One region of the Streptomyces sp. JLBG701 genome, then DNA from elsewhere that is predicted to be linked to it. Evidence: riboswitches for the same ligand, from Rfam matches in the RefSeq annotation. Region 1 holds a riboswitch; the other holds the start of a gene.
The links. A riboswitch is a leader RNA that binds a small molecule or an ion and turns the genes downstream of it on or off. The one in region 1 is predicted to bind cyclic di-AMP.
Positions count from the first base shown of each region.

Region 2: linked by a shared signal. The riboswitch ahead of AC5DRG_RS32555 (C40 family peptidase) and the one ahead of AC5DRG_RS44750 (M23 family metallopeptidase) in region 1 are both predicted to bind cyclic di-AMP.

Region 1 covers NZ_CM178588.1:9,778,167-9,787,753, forward strand. The annotation lists gene AC5DRG_RS44725 (aspartate aminotransferase family protein) at 1-695, shown strand, start outside; gene AC5DRG_RS44730 (helix-turn-helix domain-containing protein) at 773-1,408, shown strand; gene AC5DRG_RS44735 (DUF6126 family protein) at 1,405-1,527, shown strand; gene AC5DRG_RS44740 (tyrosine-protein phosphatase) at 1,537-2,334, opposite strand; gene AC5DRG_RS44745 (alpha-galactosidase) at 2,505-4,577, shown strand; cyclic di-AMP (ydaO/yuaA leader) riboswitch at 4,864-5,041, shown strand; gene AC5DRG_RS44750 (M23 family metallopeptidase) at 5,044-6,009, shown strand; gene AC5DRG_RS44755 (DUF6250 domain-containing protein) at 6,198-6,911, shown strand; gene AC5DRG_RS44760 (SGNH/GDSL hydrolase family protein) at 7,055-7,840, shown strand; gene AC5DRG_RS44765 (hypothetical protein) at 7,882-8,355, shown strand; gene AC5DRG_RS44770 (TetR/AcrR family transcriptional regulator) at 8,396-9,016, opposite strand; gene AC5DRG_RS44775 (glutamate dehydrogenase) at 9,080-9,587, opposite strand, start outside.
Region 2 covers NZ_CM178588.1:6,995,969-7,005,555, reverse strand. The annotation lists gene pcrA (DNA helicase PcrA) at 1-1,822, opposite strand, end outside; gene AC5DRG_RS32560 (ScyD/ScyE family protein) at 1,922-3,010, opposite strand; cyclic di-AMP (ydaO/yuaA leader) riboswitch at 3,263-3,434, shown strand; gene AC5DRG_RS32555 (C40 family peptidase) at 3,443-4,582, shown strand; gene AC5DRG_RS32550 (tellurite resistance/C4-dicarboxylate transporter family protein) at 4,801-5,775, shown strand; gene AC5DRG_RS32545 (hypothetical protein) at 5,753-6,106, opposite strand; gene AC5DRG_RS32540 (C40 family peptidase) at 6,556-7,623, shown strand; gene AC5DRG_RS32535 (LuxR C-terminal-related transcriptional regulator) at 7,658-8,395, opposite strand; gene AC5DRG_RS32530 (ATP-binding protein) at 8,392-9,587, opposite strand, start outside.

The DNA.
Region 1 (9,587 bases):
CGCTGCTCATCGCCGACGAGGTGCAGACGGGACTGGGCAGGACCGGCGACTTCTACGCCTATCAGCACGAGGACGGTGTCGAGCCGGACCTGGTGTGCGTGGCGAAGGCGCTGTCCGGCGGATATGTGCCGGTGGGCGCCACCCTCGGCAAGGACTGGATCTTCAAGAAGGTCTACTCGTCGATCGACCGGGTCCTCGTCCACTCGGCGAGCTTCGGATCCAACGCCCAGGCCATGGCGGCCGGCCTCGCCGTGCTGTCCGTCATGGAGAACGAGCAGATCGTCGCCAACGCACGTGCGACGGGGGAGCAGTTGAAGTCCCGGCTCGCGGCACTGGTCGACAAGTACGAGCTGCTCGCCGACGTGCGCGGGCGGGGCCTGATGATCGGCATCGAGTTCGGCAGGCCCAAGTCGCTGAAGCTGCGTAGCCGTTGGACCATGCTCCAGGCCGCGCGCAAGGGGCTGTTCGCGCAGATGGTGGTCGTCCCGCTGCTCCAGCGGCACCGGATCCTCACCCAGGTCTCCGGCGACCACCTGGAGGTGATCAAGCTGATCCCGCCGCTGATCGTCGGCGAGCGGGAGGTGGACCGGTTCGTCGAGGCCTTCACGGCGGTGATGGACGACGCGCACAGCGGCGGCGGCCTGATGTGGGACTTCGGAAAGACGCTGGTCAAGCAGGCGGTGGCAAACCGCTAGGCACCACAGCCGGAGCAGACTTTGCCTCTGAGGCAAGAAAGTTGCCTCAGAGGTAAAGCTGCGGCTGAATGGAGGGCATGAGCGCTCCCGAAGCCGAGCCCGAGCCGCTGTCGGCGTCCGGGCCGGCCGAAGACCTGCCCACCGTCGCACCGCAGCTCCGTTCGCTGCGCCGCCGCGCCGCCCTCACCCTGGAGACCGCCGCCCACGCGGCCGGACTCTCGCCCGCCCACCTCTCCCGCCTGGAGACCGGCCGGCGCCAGCCATCACTGCCGATGCTGCTGTCGCTCGCCCGTATCTACGGTACGACGGTTTCCGAGCTGCTCGGCGAGACGGTCGCGGACCGGGACGCGGTCGTGCGCGCCGCCGACATGGAACCGACCCGGGCGGGCGGCTGGACCTACCGGCAGGCAGGGGCGCCGGGCCGCGGGATGCAGGCCCTGCGGGTCCACATCCCGTACGGCTCCCAGGGTGACATCGTGCGCGTGCACGCCGGCGAGGAGTGGCTGTATGTCCTCAAGGGGCGGCTGCGGCTGCGCCTCGGGGACACCACGCATGTGCTGCCGCCGGGCGACAGCGCGCACTTCGACTCGCTGACCCCGCACCGCCTCGCCGCCGAGGACCGCGACGGAGTCGAACTCCTCTTCGTCCACACGCTCCTGCAGAGCCCCACCACCGCGCTGTGCCTCGGCCCCACCATTGGAGAGACGTCATGAGCGACATGGAGGAGAAGTTCCCCCGGGCCATGTGGGTCCGGCTGATCATCTACATCGCGGCGGGCCACGTCTTCGCCGCCTTCCTCTTCCTGCTGTTCGAGATGGGGGCGAGGCAGTGAAGGGCCGCCTCAGTCGAGCAGGCGCTCGCGCAGCCGCTCCCGGGTCTCCGGCGTGATTCCCAGTCCCTGCTCCAGGTAGGCGTCGACGCCGCCCCACGTCTCCTCGATGGTCTCGACGGCCGCCGTCAGGTATTCGGCCCGCGCGTCGAAGAGGGGGCTGAGCAGCTCCATGACCTCGGGGGAGTAGGCCGAGGCCGAGGAGCTGCTGCGGTGCACCTTGTAGCGGCGGTGCTTGGCGTTCGACTCCAGGTAGTCGGCGAGGATCGCCTCGCGCTCCACGCCCAGGGCGAGGAGGGTCACGGCTATCGACAGGCCCGCGCGGTCCTTGCCGGCCGCGCAGTGCATCAGGGCCGGCACGCTGTCCTCGGCGAGCGCGTGCAGCACCCGGGAGTGCTCGGCGGTGCGTTCCTTGACGATCGTGCGGTACGAGCCGATCATGCGGTCCGCGCCCTTGCCGTCCCCGAGGAACGAGCGCAGCTGGTCGATGTCGCCGTCGCGGACCATGACCCAGAACTCGGAGCCGTGTGCGGGATCCGTCAGCGGCAGGTTCACATTGCGCACGCCGGGCAGCTCGACGTCCTCGCCTTCCAGCTTCTTGTCGGCCGCGTTGCGGAAGTCGAAGATCGTGTGCAGGCCCAGGGAGGCGAGGAACGTGGCGTCCTCGTCGGTCGCGTGCGCGAGATGGCCGCTGCGGAACAGCACGCCCTGCCGCACCCGCCGTCCGTCCACGGTCGGCAGCCCGCCCACGTCACGGAAGTTGCGCACTGCGGCCAGCTCGGGCTCGGTCGACGGCACCTGCTGCGTCACGGGGGCTCCTCCCAGTCCGCCCCGCCGACGCACGTCATCGGTGGGCACGCCTTCGACCATACGACATGGATTCCCAGGGCAATGAGTTGTCCACAGGCGTTGCTTCTCCGGCCCCCGGACGTTGATGATGTTGGTGCTTGATCGGACCTGTTGAGATGTGTGGGAGCCTGATGTTGGAGATCGCCGAGACCGGTCGTACGTGGCTTCTTTCGGGCCCCACGAGCAGTTACGCCGTCCATCTCACGGACGCCGACGAACTGCTGCATCTGCACTGGGGTCCCAGGATCACCCTGGCCGACGCCGAGGCCCTCGCCGTGCGCCCGCTGCCGGACTACTGGCCCTTCGAGTCCCAGCTCGACGGCCGTGAGGAGTACCCGGTCGAGGGCGGCCCCCGCTTCACGCGCCCCGCCCTGTCCGTGCGCACGGACGAGCGCCGCGGCACCGAGTGGAGCTTCGAGCGGGACGAGAGCGAGGGCGACGAACTGCGGCTCCGCTTCCGCGACGCCGGGCTGTCCGTCACGCTGCACTACCGGATGCGCGGAGATGTCGTCGAGCGCTGGACGACGCTCGGCAACGACGGCCCGGCCGCCCTGGAGCTGCTCCGCGCCGACTCGGCCACCTGGACCCTGCCCGACCGCGACGGCTGGCGCCTGTCCCAGTTGCACGGCCGCTGGGCCGCCGAGTCCCGGCTCGTGAGCGCCCCCCTCACCTACGGTGAGAAGGTCATCGGCAGCCGCCGCGGCCACACCGGGCACCAGCACCTGCCGTGGGTCGCGCTCGACACCGACGCGAACGAGGAGCGCGGCGAGGTCTACGGCTGCGCCCTCGGCTGGTCGGGGTCCTGGCGGATCGCCGTGGCCCAACTTCCGGACGCGCGCGTGCAGATCACCGGCGGGGTGGGATACGACGACTCGGGCCTGCTGAAGCTGGACGCGGGCGAGTCGTTCACGACGCCCGTCTTCGCGGGGTTGTGGAGCGACGCGGGCTTCGGCGGCGCCAGCCGGACCTGGCACGCCTACCAGCGGACGTACGTCATCCCGGAGGTCGACCAGGACCGGCCGGTGCTCTTCAATTCCTGGGAGGCCACGGAGTTCGACATCGCCGAGGAGCAGCAGCGGGAGCTCGCGCGGCGGGCCGCGGCGATGGGCGTCGAGCTGTTCGTGGTCGACGACGGCTGGTTCGGGACGCGGACCAGCGACCGGGCCGGGCTCGGCGACTGGGCGCCCAACCCCGACCGCTTCCCGGCCGGCCTCAAGCCGCTCGCCGACTACGTCCACGACCTCGGCATGCAGTTCGGCATCTGGGTCGAGCCCGAAATGGTCAATCCGGACAGCGAGCTGTATCGCGCGCACCCCGACTGGGTGCAGTTCCAGCCCGGACGAAAGCGGACGGAGTTCCGCAATCAACTGGTACTGAACCTCGCCCGCGAGGACGTCCAGGAATACCTCTGGGAAAAGCTCGACGGACTCCTCTCCAGCGCCCCCGTCGACTACGTCAAGTGGGACTTCAACCGCTGCTTCACCGACGCGGGCTGGCCCGGTGAGCCGTATCCGCAGCGCCTGTGGGTCGACCATGTGCGCGCGCTCTACGCCCTGTTGGACCGGCTGCGGGAGGCCCATCCCGGGGTGGCCTTCGAGTCCTGCTCGGGTGGCGGCGGCCGGATCGACCTCGGTGTGATGAGCCGTACGGATCAGGTGTGGACCTCGGACAACACCGACCCCCTCGACCGGCTCGCCATCCAGCACGGCTTCAGCCAGATCCACCCCGCCCGGGTCATGGCCGCCTGGGTCACCGACAGCCCGAACACCCAGCTCAACGGCCGGGTCAGCTCGCTCCGATTCCGGTTCGTGAGCTCCATGGCGGGCGTACTCGGCGTCGGTGGCGACCTCGCGAAGTGGAGCGACGAGGAGCTCGCCGAGGCGCGGGAGTGGGTGGAGCTCTACAAGGAGATCCGGCCCCTCGTGCAGCGCGGCGACCAGTACCGGCTGCGGCCTCCGCGCGGCGGGCTGAGCGCCGTGCAGTACGTGCGCGGCGACGAGGCCGTCGTCCTCGCCTGGCTCCAGGCGCAGAGTTACGGCGAGCCGGTCCCGGCTCTTCGGTTGCGCGGCCTCGACCCGACAGCATCGTACGAATGCCGTGAAACGGGCGAAGTTCACAGGGGTGCCGTATTGCTGCATCACGGGCTGCGTACAGGCTTGCTCGGTGACCTTGATGCGGCAGTTTTCCGGCTGCGTCGCATCTGAGTATTCTGTCCGAATTGAACCCTTCATTCCAACTCGCTCTGGAATGAAGGGTTCTGGGGATGTGTCGCGTGAGCAGCGTCTCATTCGTGACCGAGCGTCGCCCGTCATGTTCACGTAATTCCGGTTCATTTCCTGGGGATTTGAAGTAAGTGACGGGGGTGGAATTCACGGAGGGTGACCGTGAATTCTCACAGGGGATCACAAGAAACGCGTGCAACTGGAACCTCCTGCTTGTCCCTTTGCGTCTTGGTCGCTTACGTTCGCCACCAATCCGGACGGACGCCCAATCCTGCCGCCGCCCGGAATCCGCAACTCACCGGTGAACGGCAGGAGCGGGGGACCCACAGGTAGAACCGCCTGTTCCGGTCTCCGGAACGGCTAGGGGTAAAGCCGCGTTTCGACGCGACCGGGCATCTCCAGCTCGCACCCGACAGCTCACCTCGTAGGCGCCGGAGAGGAATTCGTCATGCCCGCGAAGGGTAAGCACCGCCGCCCGAAGGCCCAGCGTTTCACCCGCTCGATCGCCGTTGCCGGAACCGGCGGAGCCGCACTCGCCCTTCCGCTCATGGGGGCCACCGGCGCCCATGCGGCCACCCCGCAGTCCGTTTCGGAAAAGGCCGCGCAGTCTTCCACCGCGACGGTCGAGAAGACGGCCACTGAAAAGAAGGCCGCCGAGAAGAAGGCCAACACCAAGAGTTCGGGCGTCAAGACCTATTCGGTGCGAGCCGGGGACTACCTCTCGAAGATCGCCGACGAGCAGGACGTCAGCGGCGGCTGGACGAGGATCTACCAGGACAACCGCAAGGCCATCGGCAGCAACCCGTCCCTGATCCACCCCGGCTTGAAGCTCACGCTCGGCGGAAAGGCCGCGACGGGTAAGACGGGTAAGACGGACACCACCAAGTCGTCGTCCTCTTCGTCTTCTTCAGCCTCCTCGTCCTCGTCCTCGTCTTCTTCGGCTTCCTCGTCCTCGAACACGTCGACGAGCGACGCGACCGACACCACGAGCACCAGCACCTCCAGCGGCTACACCCTCCCCGTGGCCGGTGCCACCGTCGGCACCGCCTACCACACGGCGGGCAGCATGTGGTCCAGCGGCTACCACACGGGCGTCGACTTCGTCGTCCCGACCGGTACTTCGCTCAAGGCCGTGGCCGCGGGCACGGTCGTCTCCGCCGGCTGGGGCGGTGCGTACGGCAACCAGGTCGTCATCAAGCTCGCCGACGGCTACTACGCCCAGTACGCCCACCTCTCGTCGCTCTCCGTCTCCAGCGGCCAGACCGTGACCGAGGGGCAGCAGCTCGGCCTCTCCGGTGCGACCGGCAACGTGACCGGCCCCCACCTCCACTTCGAGATCCGCACCACGCCGGACTACGGCTCGGACGTGGACCCGGTCGCCTACCTCCGCTCCCACGGTGTCTCCGTCGGCTGACACCCGCGCCTGAAGCGCCCCCACGCCACCGAAGGCCGGACCCCGATCCCCGGGTCCGGCCTTCGGTGTGTCCACTGCTCCCCGTTCGTGATCGCTGTGTTGCCTCTTTGTGGCAGGGGTGTCCAAGGCGTCGGCAGGGGAGGGAGGGTGAGGCGACAGTGATCCCGTTCCCGAAGGAGTCGTATCCCGTGACGACCACGCGTAGAACGTTCGGAGCCCTCGCCGCCGGCACCGCCCTCGCGGCGCTCGCTCCGACGGCGGCGAGCGCCGCGCCCCGCCACCGCCGGCTCATCGCGCACGACGACTTCCGCCACGGTCTCGGGCAGTGGGTCGCCGAGTTGCAGGGCGGCGGCACCGTCACCGCCTCCCGCGGTGTCCTGGAGATCGACGTGCCGAGCGGTGCGACGGTCTGGTTCAAGCGGAGGCTGGAGGGGCCGTACGTTCTCGAGTACACCGCCACGCCGGTGTCCGAGGGCGGGGTCAACGACCGGGTCTCCGACCTCAACAACTTCTGGAACGCCACCGACGTGCGCTCCCCGGACGACCTCTTCGCCACCGTGCGGGGCGGCGCGCTCGACGAGTACGACTACCTCAGGACGTACTACGTCGGCTACGGCGCCAACACGAACACCACGACGCGGCTGCGCCGGTACGTGGGGGAGCCAGGGGTCCGCCCGCTCGTCTACGACTACACCGAGCCGCTGCTCACCGCGAACGAGCCGAACCGGGTCCGGATCGTCTCGGACGGGTCGACGGTGCTGTGGTGGAACAACGGGCGGCTCGTCTTCGACTTCACGGACCCGGAGCCGTACACGAGCGGGCACTTCGCCTTCCGGACCGTGTGGAGCCACTTCAGGATCACAGAGTTCCGGGTGTGGCGGTTGACGCCGGAACAGCCCTGATCGGAGGGTTATTCCTCAGTTGGGAAAGCCTTTAGCAGTGGCTTATGTCACCGTCCGTCAACCCCTTATTACGGTCGCGTAGGTCACACCCGAAGAGGAATCATGCCGGTGTGGCAGACGATTCGAAGAATGACAACAGATCAGTGATCGGGTCGTACGTGGCGGTGGGGGACAGCTTCACCGAAGGCGTCGGCGACCCCGGCCCCGACGGGGCGTTCGTCGGCTGGGCCGACCGGTTCGCGGTACTGCTCGCCGACCGGCGGCCCGAAGGCGACTTCGGCTACACCAACCTCGCCGTGCGCGGCAAACTGCTCGACCAGGTCGTGGCGGACCAGGTCCCGCGGGCCATCGAGCTCGCGCCCGACCTGGTCTCGTTCTGTGCGGGCGGCAACGACATCCTCCGGCCCGGTACCGATCCCGACGAGGTCGCCGAACGCTTCGAGCGGGCGGTCATCGCACTCACCTCGGCCGTCGGCACGGTGGTGGTGACGACCGGCTTCGACACCCGTGGCGTGCCCGTGCTGAAGCATCTGCGCGGCAAGATCGCCACCTACAACGGGCATGTGCGGGCCATCGCCGACCGATACGGTTGTCCGGTGCTCGACCTGTGGTCCCTGAAGACCATCCAGGACCGTCGTGCCTGGGACGGCGACCGGCTGCATCTGTCTGCGGACGGCCATACGCGCGTGGCGCTGCGCGCCGGGCAGGTCCTCGGGCTCGACGTACCGGCCGACCCGGACCAGCCGTGGCCGCCGCTGCCACCGCGTGGCACGCTCGACGTCCGGCGCGACGACGTCCACTGGGCCCGCGAGTACCTGGTGCCGTGGATCGGGCGGCGGTTGCGCGGGGAGTCCTCGGGCGACCATGTGACGGCCAAGGGGAGTCTGTCGCCGGACGACATCAAGTCGCGCATCGAGGCGGTCGCTTGAGCGGGCCGGGCTGGCTCGACCAGTGAGGTGACGGCGCGGGAATGGCGCGCGGACGGGTGCGGACCCCGGTGCCGGGATGGGCGCGACCTGTCCGCGCCGTCCGGAGGGGCCGTATCCGTATCCCCGCACACCTTCCCCGCGCCACCGCCACGCTCGCCGCCGCCCTCCTCGCCCTCGGCCTGTCGGCCGTCGCCGCGCCCAGTGCGACCGCGCTGCCCAAGGGCGCCGCAGTCGCGGGGCACAGCGAGCCGACCCCGGCGACCGTCACCGTCACCGGCCAGGGCAGCGCCACGGCCGCACCCGACGCCCTGCTGCGTGCCGTACGCGAACACGGTGTCGCCGACCGGGACGTCCGTACCGAAGAGTTGTTCCTGAACCCCGTCCACCAGTACCAGGACGGCACCTCCCAGCTGACCGGCTACCAGGCCGCCCCTCCACGGTGGCCGTCGACGCACCCGCTGCCGGCGCGGGCGTGCCGGTCGCCCCCGGCGAGATCGAGGACACCGTCACGCTGACGGCCGTGTACGAACTGCGGTGACCGTCAGGGGAGGCGTCTCACCGCTCCGAGGTGGTCAACGCCTCCCGCTCCAGCCCCAGTTCCCGGGCCAGCGCATCCTCGACCCACTCGTGCGCACGCGCGCGTGACACCGCACCGGCGTACGACGTCAGCTGTACGGCGAGGCCGTCAAGGAGGGCCGTGAGGCGCAGGGCCGTGCCGGCGGGGTCCGGGCAGCGGAACTCGCCGGCGGCCACCCCTTCGGCGATGACCTCGACGATCGCGGCCTTCCACTCCTTGTCGAGGTCACGGGTGACCTCCTGAAGGGCGGGCTCGCGCAGCGCCGCCGCCCAGCCCTCGATCCACAGCCGCCATCCCTTGGCCTGCCCTGTCGGCGCGTACCAGCGCACGGCCGCCCGCAGCCGGCGCAGCGCGGTCGTACGGCGGCCGAGGAGCTTGCGCAGTTGTGCGAGGTCGTCCTCGGCCGCGTAGGTGAACGCGGCGGCGACCAGCTTCTCCTTCGTCGAGAAGTGATACAGCACCAGCGCGTTGCTCACACCGAGCGCCGAGGCCACATCGGCGATCCTGACCGCCGCCACGCCCCGCGCCTCGATCTGATCGATGGCGGCCCGCAGCAACTCCTCACGCCGCTCCGCCACGCTCAACCGCACTCTTGCCACGCCGTCACCCTAATCCGTGGCAGGTGAGGGTGACGAAGAGCGGGTCACCGCGCGTGGCCGCTGTCACCGGTACCAGCCGAACCGCTCGGCGATCACCGGCAGTTGGTCCGCGACGAGGGCGTGTGCGGCGGCCCGCGGAGTCGTCCGGTCGGCCTCCGCGCGGGCCAGCATCAGGTAGGTGAGGGCGCGCATCGAACGGCGGATGTGCGCGAACGCCTCGTCCGCGTCCGCGCCGATGTCGCCGAACAGCGTCCACCACCACCAGGCGTTCGTCCCGGAGTTGACGACCACGTCCGGCAGCACGGTGACACCGCGCCCGGCGAGCAGTTCCTCAGCCTCCGGCAGCACGGGCATGTTGGCCGCCTCGACGATCCAGCGCGCGGTGATCCGCTCCTGGTTCGCCGTGTCGATCGTGTACGAGACCGCCGCCGGCACCAGCACCTCCGCCTCGACCGACAGCCAGGCGTCGCCGGGCAGTTCGCGATCACCGGCCCGCAGCACGGAGCGGTCCACGGTGCCGAACGCGTCCCGCGCGGCGAGCAGCGCGTCCACGTCGAGGCCCGCCGGGTTG
Region 2 (9,587 bases), 2.8 Mb from region 1:
CTGCCTGCCCGGATTCCTGCTCGAACTCCAGGGCCACGGCGGCGAGTTCCTGGAGGTTCTCGATCCGGGTCTCGTCCTGCGGGTCGGTGGAGGCCTGCAACTCGGCGAGATAGCCCGTGCGTTCGAGCACCGCCTCAAGGACGGTGGCCGGTCCGGCGCCGGACTCGACGATCGTACGGAGGTCCTCCATCAGCGTGTTGAACCGCTTGACGGCGTTGGTGGACCGCGCGGCCATCCCGTACGCCTCGTCGACGCGCCGCAGCGCCTGCGTGAAGCTGATCTTCTCCCGCTGGGCCAGGGCGTCGATCATCGCCTCGGCACGGTCGCCGATACCGCGCTTGGGGACGTTGAGGATCCGGCGCATCGGTACCGAGTCCTCAGGGTTCGCCAGCACCCGCAGGTAGGCCAGGACGTCCCGGACCTCCTTGCGCTCGTAGAAGCGGACGCCGCCGACGACCTTGTAGGGCAGGCCGACGCGGATGAAGATCTCTTCGAAGACACGGGACTGGGCGTTCGTACGGTAGAAGACCGCGACGTCACCGGCCTTGGCCTCGCCCGCGTCCGTCAGTCGGTCTATCTCCTCGGCGACGAACTGCGCCTCGTCGTGCTCGGTGTCGGCGACATAGCCGGTGATGTTCGCGCCCGCGCCCGCGTTGGTCCACAGGTTCTTGGGGCGGCGGGACTCGTTGCGCTCGATGACCGCGTTGGCGGCGGAGAGGATCGTCTGGGTGGAGCGGTAGTTCTGCTCCAGCAGGATCGTCGTCGCGTCCGGGTAGTCCTCCTCGAACTGGAGGATGTTGCGGATCGTCGCGCCGCGGAAGGCGTAGATGGACTGGTCGGCGTCGCCCACCACGCACAGTTCGGCGGGCTGGAGGTCGTGCTCGCTGGGCGGTACGTCCTCGTCGTGTTCCGCGGTGCCGACGAGTTCGCGCACGAGAGCGTACTGCGCGTGGTTGGTGTCCTGGTACTCGTCGACGAGGACATGACGGAAGCGGCGGCGGTAGTGCTCGGCAACGTCCGGGAAGGCGCGCAGCAGGTTGACCGTCGTCATGATGAGGTCGTCGAAGTCGAGGGCGTTGGCCTCGCGCAGCCGCGACTGGTACATCGCGTACGCCTGGGCGAGGGTCTTCTCGAAGCCGTCGGTCGCCTGGGCGGCGAAGTCCTCCTCGTCGATCAGCTCGTTCTTCAGGTTCGAGATCTTGGCGCTGAAGGACTTGGGCGGGAAACGCTTGGGGTCGAGGTCCAGGTCACGGCAGACCAGGGCCATCAGACGCTTGGAGTCGGCCGCGTCGTAGATCGAGAACGACGACGTGAAGCCGAGCTTCTTGCTCTCCCGCCGCAGGATCCGCACGCACGCGCTGTGGAAGGTCATCACCCACATCGCGTTCGCGCGCGGGCCGACGAGGTGCTCGACGCGCTCCTTCATCTCGCCGGCGGCCTTGTTGGTGAAGGTGATGGCGAGGATCTGGCCCGGATGCACGTTCCGCTCGCCGAGCAGATACGCGATGCGGTGCGTCAGCACGCGCGTCTTGCCGGAGCCGGCGCCGGCCACGATGAGCAGGGGCGTGTGGGAGTGCACGACGGCGGCGCGCTGGTTCTCGTTCAACCCGTCCAGCAGGGCGGCCGCGTCCACGACCGGGCGCGGGGCACCGTCCCGGTAGTACGCGTCCCGGCTCGGCGGCACGTCGAACTTCCCGCCGAACAGATCGTCCGGAACCGGCTCCGGTACGTGCTCGTCCTCGGGCGGCGGCGGGTGTTCCTCCTCATGGGCCCGGGGGCCCTGGAGATCCGCCAGGAAGCTGTCATCAAAGAGGCCTGTCATCGCTCTCCGAGTCTAGGGTGCCCCACTGACAACCCGCCGCCGCCCTGAGAACATCGCCCGTTCCCGATACCGAACGATCTTCCTGTGATCGTCCGTCTCTCAGAATCCGAGGATCTTCCAGACCTGGCCACCCGGTGTCTTCCCCTGCCCCAGGTCCGTGCCGTCACGGTCCGCGATCGACCAGGCCGAGACGTAGACCTTGCCGTCGTACGGGTCGACGGCGACGCCCGCCGGGAACGGCACCTTCACGCTCGTACGTTTGCCGTGCGAGACCTTGGTCACCTGGCCCGCGAAGAGCTGGCTGACGTACAGGTCGCCGCTGTTGTTGAAGGCGATACCGGTGATCGAGCCGAAGCCGGACTTCCAGCCGAGGACCTTGCCGGTCCAGGGGTCAACCCGCCACACGCGCGCGGTGGGCTTCGTGGGCTCGCCGTTCAGGTCGCCGACGTAGAGCTTTCCGTCGGGTCCGAGGGCGAGCGAGGTCGGGACGGACTCGTGTTTGTCATGGTCGGGGAAGACGGTGAAGGGGCGGGCCTTCCCGGACGGCGAGACCTCGATCAGGTCGTTGCCGGCCGCGTCGGCGACGATCCTGCGGCCGTCGGGGAGCGCGAGGACGGCGTACGGGTTGGACTCCAGCGCCGTCTTGTGCGGGTTGTACTTGTACTCCACGGCGGAGATGTCGGCGGCGATCCTCGCCTTGCCGTCGGCGACGGACAGCAGCTTGCCGAGCTTGTTCCAGGGTGGGGTGGTGGGCACGCCGGCCTCCGGCGGGGCGAAGGTCTCCACGCCCCAGACGCAGCCGTCGAGCGCGGAGACGCCGTCCACACCGGTCGCGAAGCCGCCGTCGGGCGCGGCTCCGGAGGGCAGGCCCTCGACGATCCGGTAGTGCCGCCAGGCGTTCCCGTCCCAGTAGATCTTGGTGACCGCCGAGGTGAGCCCGATGCAGGTCGTACCCTCCGGACCCTCCCCGATGCACTTCTTGCCGCCGCGTCCGGCTTCGGCGACGTACACATGTCCGTTGTCGTACGAGAGCTGTCGCGGGTTGTCGAGCCCCTTCGCGATCACGCGGACGACCGGTTTGCCGCCCGCGTGACCGCTGTCCGTGCCCGTGGCGGTCGCGGGGCCGATACCCGCGCTGGCGGCGAGTGCGACTCCTGTGGCGACGACGAGTGCTGTGCGCTTCCGCATGCCGTACCTCCCTCACCTGCCACGGCTCCAGACCGTGACTGGCTGGAAGTTAGCCCCCGGAAGCGGGCGGACGCCGTAACTCCGCACAAGTCACCACAGATCACTCCGGATCGGCCACCCTTGGTGACACGCATGAATAAGGTCACGAAAATGTATCGGGCATATCACCCATCAACCTTCACAGGGGCCACACGAGTTGGCTACCGTGCTCATCAGGCCGTACGACCCCCACCGGCGAACCGTCGCCGGGCCGCTCGGCCTCCGCCGAATCCGGTGCGCCCCAAGGCAGCCGGAACCGGGGACCCACACCGACCTTGGGGTGAATCGGTCCAACTCCCGTCCGGGACAAGGACCGTAGGGCAACCCTTCCGATCCACCCGCCCGAACCCGACAGCTAACTCGGTAGGCGGAATATGGAAGGAGTCGCCTCTCTTGGCGTCGTCGCACCGCAAAGCGCGTCCCACGGGCACGCGCGTCGCAGGCATACGGACCCCCGCCCTCGCCACGGCGGCCCTGACGTCCGTGGCCCTGCTGTCCCAAACAGCCACCGCAGCACCCTCGACCGACGACAAGCCCAGTCTTGAGGAAGTCGAGAAGAAGGTCGACGACCTCTACCGCCAGGCGGAGTCGGCGACCGACAAGTACAACGCGGCCAAGGAGAAGACCGCCAAGCAGAGCAAGCAGGTCGACACTCTCCTCGACGACGTCGCCAAGCGCACGCAGAAGCTCAACGAGGCGCGGGAGGAGCTGGGTTCGTACGCCGCGGCCCAGTACCGGACCGGGGCCTCCGCACCCGACACGGCTACCTTCCTGCTCGCCGACTCGCCGCAGGACTACTTCGACCAGGCCCAGCTGATGGACCGGATGACCGGCCGTCAGAAGGAAGCGGTCGACGAGTACATCACCGAGCAGTCCGCGACGATGCAGAAGCGCCAGGAGGCCACCGAGAGCCTCTCGACGCTCACCGAGTCGCAGAGCGACCTGAAAACGGCCAAGGCCACCGTCCAGCAGAAACTCTCCGACGCGCGCGTACTCCTGTCGCAGCTGACCGCCGAGGAGAAGGCGCGGCTCGCGGAGATCGAGAGGCAGAAGCAGGAGGAGGCCGAGCGCAAGGCGGCCCAGCTCGCCCAGCAGCAGGCCGAGGCCGCCGCGCAGGCCGCCCAGGAGGCGGACACCAGCGCCTCGACCGCCACCGCCACAGACTCGTCCTACGCCACCAAGGCCGAGAAGGCGCTCGCCTTCGCCCGCGCCCAGATCGGCAAGCCGTACGTCTGGGGCGCCACCGGCCCCGACTCCTACGACTGCTCCGGCCTCACCCAGGCCGCCTGGAAGGCCGCCGGCGTGACCCTGCCCCGCACCACCTACCTCCAGGTGGACGCGGGCACGACGGTCTCCCTCTCCAACATCCAGCCGGGCGACCTGGTCTTCTTCTACGACGACATCAGCCATGTCGGCCTCTACATCGGCAACGGCATGATGATCCACGCCCCGAAGCCCGGCGCGTACGTCCGCGAGGAGTCGATCTACTACGACGGCGAGTCGTCGATCTACAGCGTGGTCCGGCCCGCCTGACACTCGGAATGGACAAGCGGACCTGACACACGGAGTTCTGTCGCCACGCGCGCGCGAGCTGCCTTTCGGGGCGGCACGCGCGCGTGGCTGTTTTGCGGGCCGAGGCGCACTTGTTCGTGCCAGGCGTGCGCGCCCCCACCCCGCGCCAGCACGCTTTTCCGGGCGCCCGCGCGCGTGCCCCGCTCGCAACGCGCGCGAAGCTCCTTAGCATCGGCCCCATGTCCGGTATCTCCCCCCTCGGCGCCTGGTGGGCGCAGCGTCCGCCGGCGGCCGGGGCCGCCGTGATGGCGACCGGCATCATCTCGGTCGGCCTGCATCTGACGGGGTACGAGGTGCTGTCCCGTATCGCGCTCGCGGTGGCCTGCGCCGCCTGGCTGGCCCTGGCCGCTGACTTCGTCGTACGGCTGGCGCGGGAGCGGGCGCGCTGGCTGTCGGAGGCGGGGACGCTCGGCGCGCTGACCGGTGTCGCCGCGACCACAGTGCTCGGGACCCGTTTCTCCGCGGCCGGCTGGCAGACCGTGGCTCAGGCGCTGCTGGCGCTGGCCGCCGTGCTGTGGCCAGGGCTGCTCGTCGATGTCGTACGGCACTGGCGGCGCCGTATGCCCGGGGCGGTGTTCCTGGTCTGTGTGGCCACGCAGGGGCTCGCCGTGCTCGGGGCCACGCTCGCCCAGGCCGAGGGCACGGCCTGGCTCGCGCACGCGGCGCTGGTGCTGTTCTGGCTCGGACTGGTCCTCTACGGCTTCGCGCTCGCCCACTTCGATCTGCGGCAGGTGATCGAAGGGGCCGGGGACCACTGGGTCGCGGGCGGCGCGCTCGCCATGTCGGCGCTGGCCGGCGCGAAGCTGATCGCCGCCGACAGCGCGAGCCTGTACCTGTGGAACGACGACGACCGAGGCGTCCTGCGCGCGGTGACCGTCGCGCTGCTGGTGCTCGACCTGGCCTGGTACGTCGTACTGCTCGTCGCCGAGTTGCTCCGCCCGCGGCTGCGCTACGACGTGCGCCGCTGGTCGACGGTGTTCCCGCTGGGGATGACGGCGGCGGCGACTCTGGCGGTCGCGGCGGCCGTCGACGCCTCGTGGCTGAGGAGCCCCGGGGAGGTGCTGCTGTGGATCGCGGTGGCGGCGTGGCTGGCCGTTGCGGCGGGGGCGGTGTCCGCGGCGCGGGCGAGCCTCAGGTCCACAGCACCGCGATGAAGATGTTCGCCGTGGTCAGCAGGCCCACCAGGCCGAACAGGCTCTTGTCGACCTTCTCGTCGTCGCGCTTCACGTAGACGAGACCGAGGATCACGACCAGCAGGGCCAGCTTCACCCCGATCTTGATGTTGTTGACCGGCTGGTCGTCGGCCTGGTTGAGGCCGACCAGGATCACGCCGGTGACCAGCATGGTCAGCGCGCCGTGCAGCATCGCCGGGACGAAGCGGGCCGTGCCCTGGCCCATCGCCTTCATCTGGGTGAGAAAGCCGCCCAGCAGCGAGGCGATGCCGATGATGTGCAGGCCGACGAAGAGATGGATGAGTACGTCCATGAGGCCGGAGCCTAGCCAGGGGCACGGGAAGCGCCCGACACCGGCCTGCCACATCCGGCGGATCTTGCATATATGCGGTCCATAGCACTCCCCCGCCCACGGCCGCCCGGTAAACCGCCGCATCGGTCAGCGCCCTGCGTGAAGTCGGCGGCGGCAGACCCGGATCACGGCCACTTACGGTCATCCGGCGATCCCCTGGCGCCACTTCCGCACAAGGCGTTACCAAGCGACTACAGCCAGGTTTAGCGTCCTCCACCAGGTGACCGGCTCCCCACCGCCGCCCGGGCCAGGGGCGGCAGTCGGACACCACCGCCGAGAAAGGTCCGGCGGCGGCCCGCTCCCCCTGTGCGGGCCGCCGCCGGACGCGTAACCGCCCTTGGCGGTCGTAGGGCCGCTTCCCCTGGCGGTCGTACGGATGAGGCGGTCGTACGAAAGGACGTGCACGCCACGTGGCAGCGCACCGCAAGCCCCGACAGCGCTCGCTCAGCGGCAATACCGCCCGTACGGCCGCCACCATCGCCCTTGCGGGCGCGGCGACCGCGACGGGCTTCGACGGGATCGGACACGCCGAGCCGCAGCTGACGCCGGCGCAGGTGAAGGCCAAGGTGAACAAGCTGTACCAGGAGGCCGAGGAGGCCACCGAGAAGTACAACGGCGCCAGGGAGAAGGCGGATGCGGCCGAGCAACGCCTTGAGACGCTGAGGGACGAGGCGGCGCGCAAGGAGGAACGGCTCAACTCGGCGCGGGACGCGCTGGGTTCGATCGCCTCGGCCCAGTACCGCAGCGGCGGACTCGACCCCGCGCTGCAACTCGCGCTCTCCGACGACCCAAGCCAGTATCTGGAAGGAGCCGCGCTCGCCGAACGGGTCGGCGACCGGCAAGCGGGCGCCGTCGCCCGCGTGCGCAATCAGCTGCGGGAGATCGAGCAACTGCGCGGGGCCGCCCACGTCGAACTTGCTTCCCTCAAGTCGCGGCAGGCGGAGCTGAACCGGCACAAGAAGACGATCACCGGAAAGCTGAACACGGCACGGCAACTACTGACCCGACTGACCGCCGAGGAGCGCACCCAGCTCGCCGGCGCGGCGGGCGGCACCACCGAGCGTGCCTCGCGGTCGGCCGGGGGCACCCGGGACTCACTCGGGACCTCCGGATCCGTACCGGCCCCCAACTCCCGCGCCGCGGCCGCCGTTTCGTACGCCTACCAGAAGCTCGGCAGCCCCTACGTCTGGGGCGCGACCGGGCCGGACGCCTTCGACTGCTCGGGCCTCACCCAGGCCGCCTACCGCTCCGCGGGCATCTCCCTGCCCCGCACGACCTACGCCCAGATCGACGCCGGACGTCGTGTCTCCCGCTCCGAACTCCTCCCCGGTGACCTCGTGTTCTTCTACTCGGCCATCAGCCACGTCGGCCTCTATGTCGGCAACGGCCAGATGATCCACGCCCCGAACCCTTCGGCCCCGGTGCGGCTGGCCCCGATCGACGAGATGCCGTTCGCCGGGGCCACGAGGGTGGTGTGAGACCGTCAGCCTGTCCTGCGGGCTCGGCCGGCGGTCACACCAGCCGCCGTGCCGTCGCCCACCGCGTCAGCTCGTGGCGGTTGGACAGCTGGAGCTTCCTCAGGACCGCCGAGACATGCGACTCCACCGTCTTCACGGAGATGAACAGCTGCTTGGCGATCTCCTTGTACGCATAGCCGCGGGCGATCAGCCGCAGCACCTCGCGCTCGCGCTGGGTGAGGCGGTCGAGGTCCTCGTCCACGGGCGGGGCGTCCGTAGACGCGAACGCGTCCAGGACGAACCCGGCGAGCCGCGGCGAGAACACTGCGTCGCCCTCCTGCACCCGGAAGACGGAGTTGACCAGGTCCGTGCCGGTGATCGTCTTCGTGACGTAGCCCCGCGCACCACCGCGGATCACGCCGATCACGTCCTCCGCCGCGTCCGAGACGGACAGCGCGAGGAAGCGGACGGGCTGCTCGGCGTCGGCCATCAACGGGGCGCAGCGGCGCAGGACTTCGACGCCGCCACCACCCGGGAGGTGGACGTCGAGGAGGACCACCTCGGGCCGGGTCGCGGTGATGACCGTGACCGCCTGGTCGACGTCCGCGGCCTCGCCGACGACCTCGACGCCGGTCTGCTCGGTCTGTCCGATCTCCGCCTGCACGCCCGTACGGAACATGCGGTGGTCGTCGACGAGGACCACGCGCACGCGGCGCTCGCCGGAGCCACTGCCGGCAGACTCCGCCGCCCCCGCCGTTTCGGCCGCCCCCGCCGTCTCGTTCGCCTCGCTCATGACGTCTTCTCCGCCCTCTCCATCTCCAGCTCGACCTCCGTGCCGCCGTCCGGCACCGCGCGCAGTCGCGCCGTGCCGCCGTGTCGCTCCATGCGGCCGATGATCGATTCTCTGACGCCCATGCGGTCGGCGGGTATCGAGTCGAGGTCGAAGCCCGGGCCGCGGTCACGGACGGACACGAAGACCGTCCTGCCCTCGACTTCGGCGTAGACCTGCACGGCGCCGCCCTCGCCACCGTACTTCGCGGCGTTCACCATCGCTTCGCGCGCGGCCTGCATCTGTGCGCCGATTCTCTCGTCGAGCTCGCAGTCGCCGACTATGACGACTTCTATGGGGACGCCGTGTTTGTCCTCCACCTCCGCCGCGTTGCGCCGCACGGCCTCGGCGAGTGTGTCCGGTTCCTCGGCCTCGTCCTTGCCGGTGCCCTCCGGTTTGTAGAGCCAGGTGCGCAGGTCGCGCTCCTGGGCGCGGGCCAGGCGGCGCACCTCGCTCGCGTTGTCCGCGTTGCGCTGGATCAGGGTCAGGGTGTGCAGCACCGAGTCGTGGACATGGGCGGCGACCTCCGCCCGCTCCTGGGCGCGGATGCGCATCAGTCGCTCCTCGGAGAGGTCCTGGGTCATACGGACGAGGTAGGGGCCGGCGAGGAGCGTTATGCCGACGAGGACCGCCAGAGCGGCCTGGAGGACCGAGCCGAGGTGGGCGGCCGAGCCTTGCAGGACGAAGATGCCGGAGACGCCGGCCGTGACCAGCAGGACGCCGCCTCCGGCCCGGACCAGGCTGAGGGTGCGGCGGCGGCTGCCGACCTCGACCCAGCGGGCCCGGCGTGCGTTGTCCGCCTGGCGCCAGACCAGGGCCACGCCCGCGCCGACGAGGACCGCGGGCAGGAGGTAGGCCTTGGCTCCGCTGCCCAGATTGACGCTGCTGACGAAGACCATGGCCACGATGACCATGAGGAGCAGGGCGACGATCTGGCCCTTGTCCGGCTTGCGGGCGACGAGTTTGCGGCGGCCGTCCGGCGCCGCCTCGGTGCTGACGAGGGTGGGAGGTCGGTCGGTGCCGACGCCGCCGACGCCGAGCGGCACGAAGAACCAGAACGCGGCGTACAGCAGGGCGCCGAGTCCGTCCGCCATGAACAGGCCGACGAACACGAGCCGCACCCAGATCACGGGCAGCCCGAGATGCCCGGCGAGCC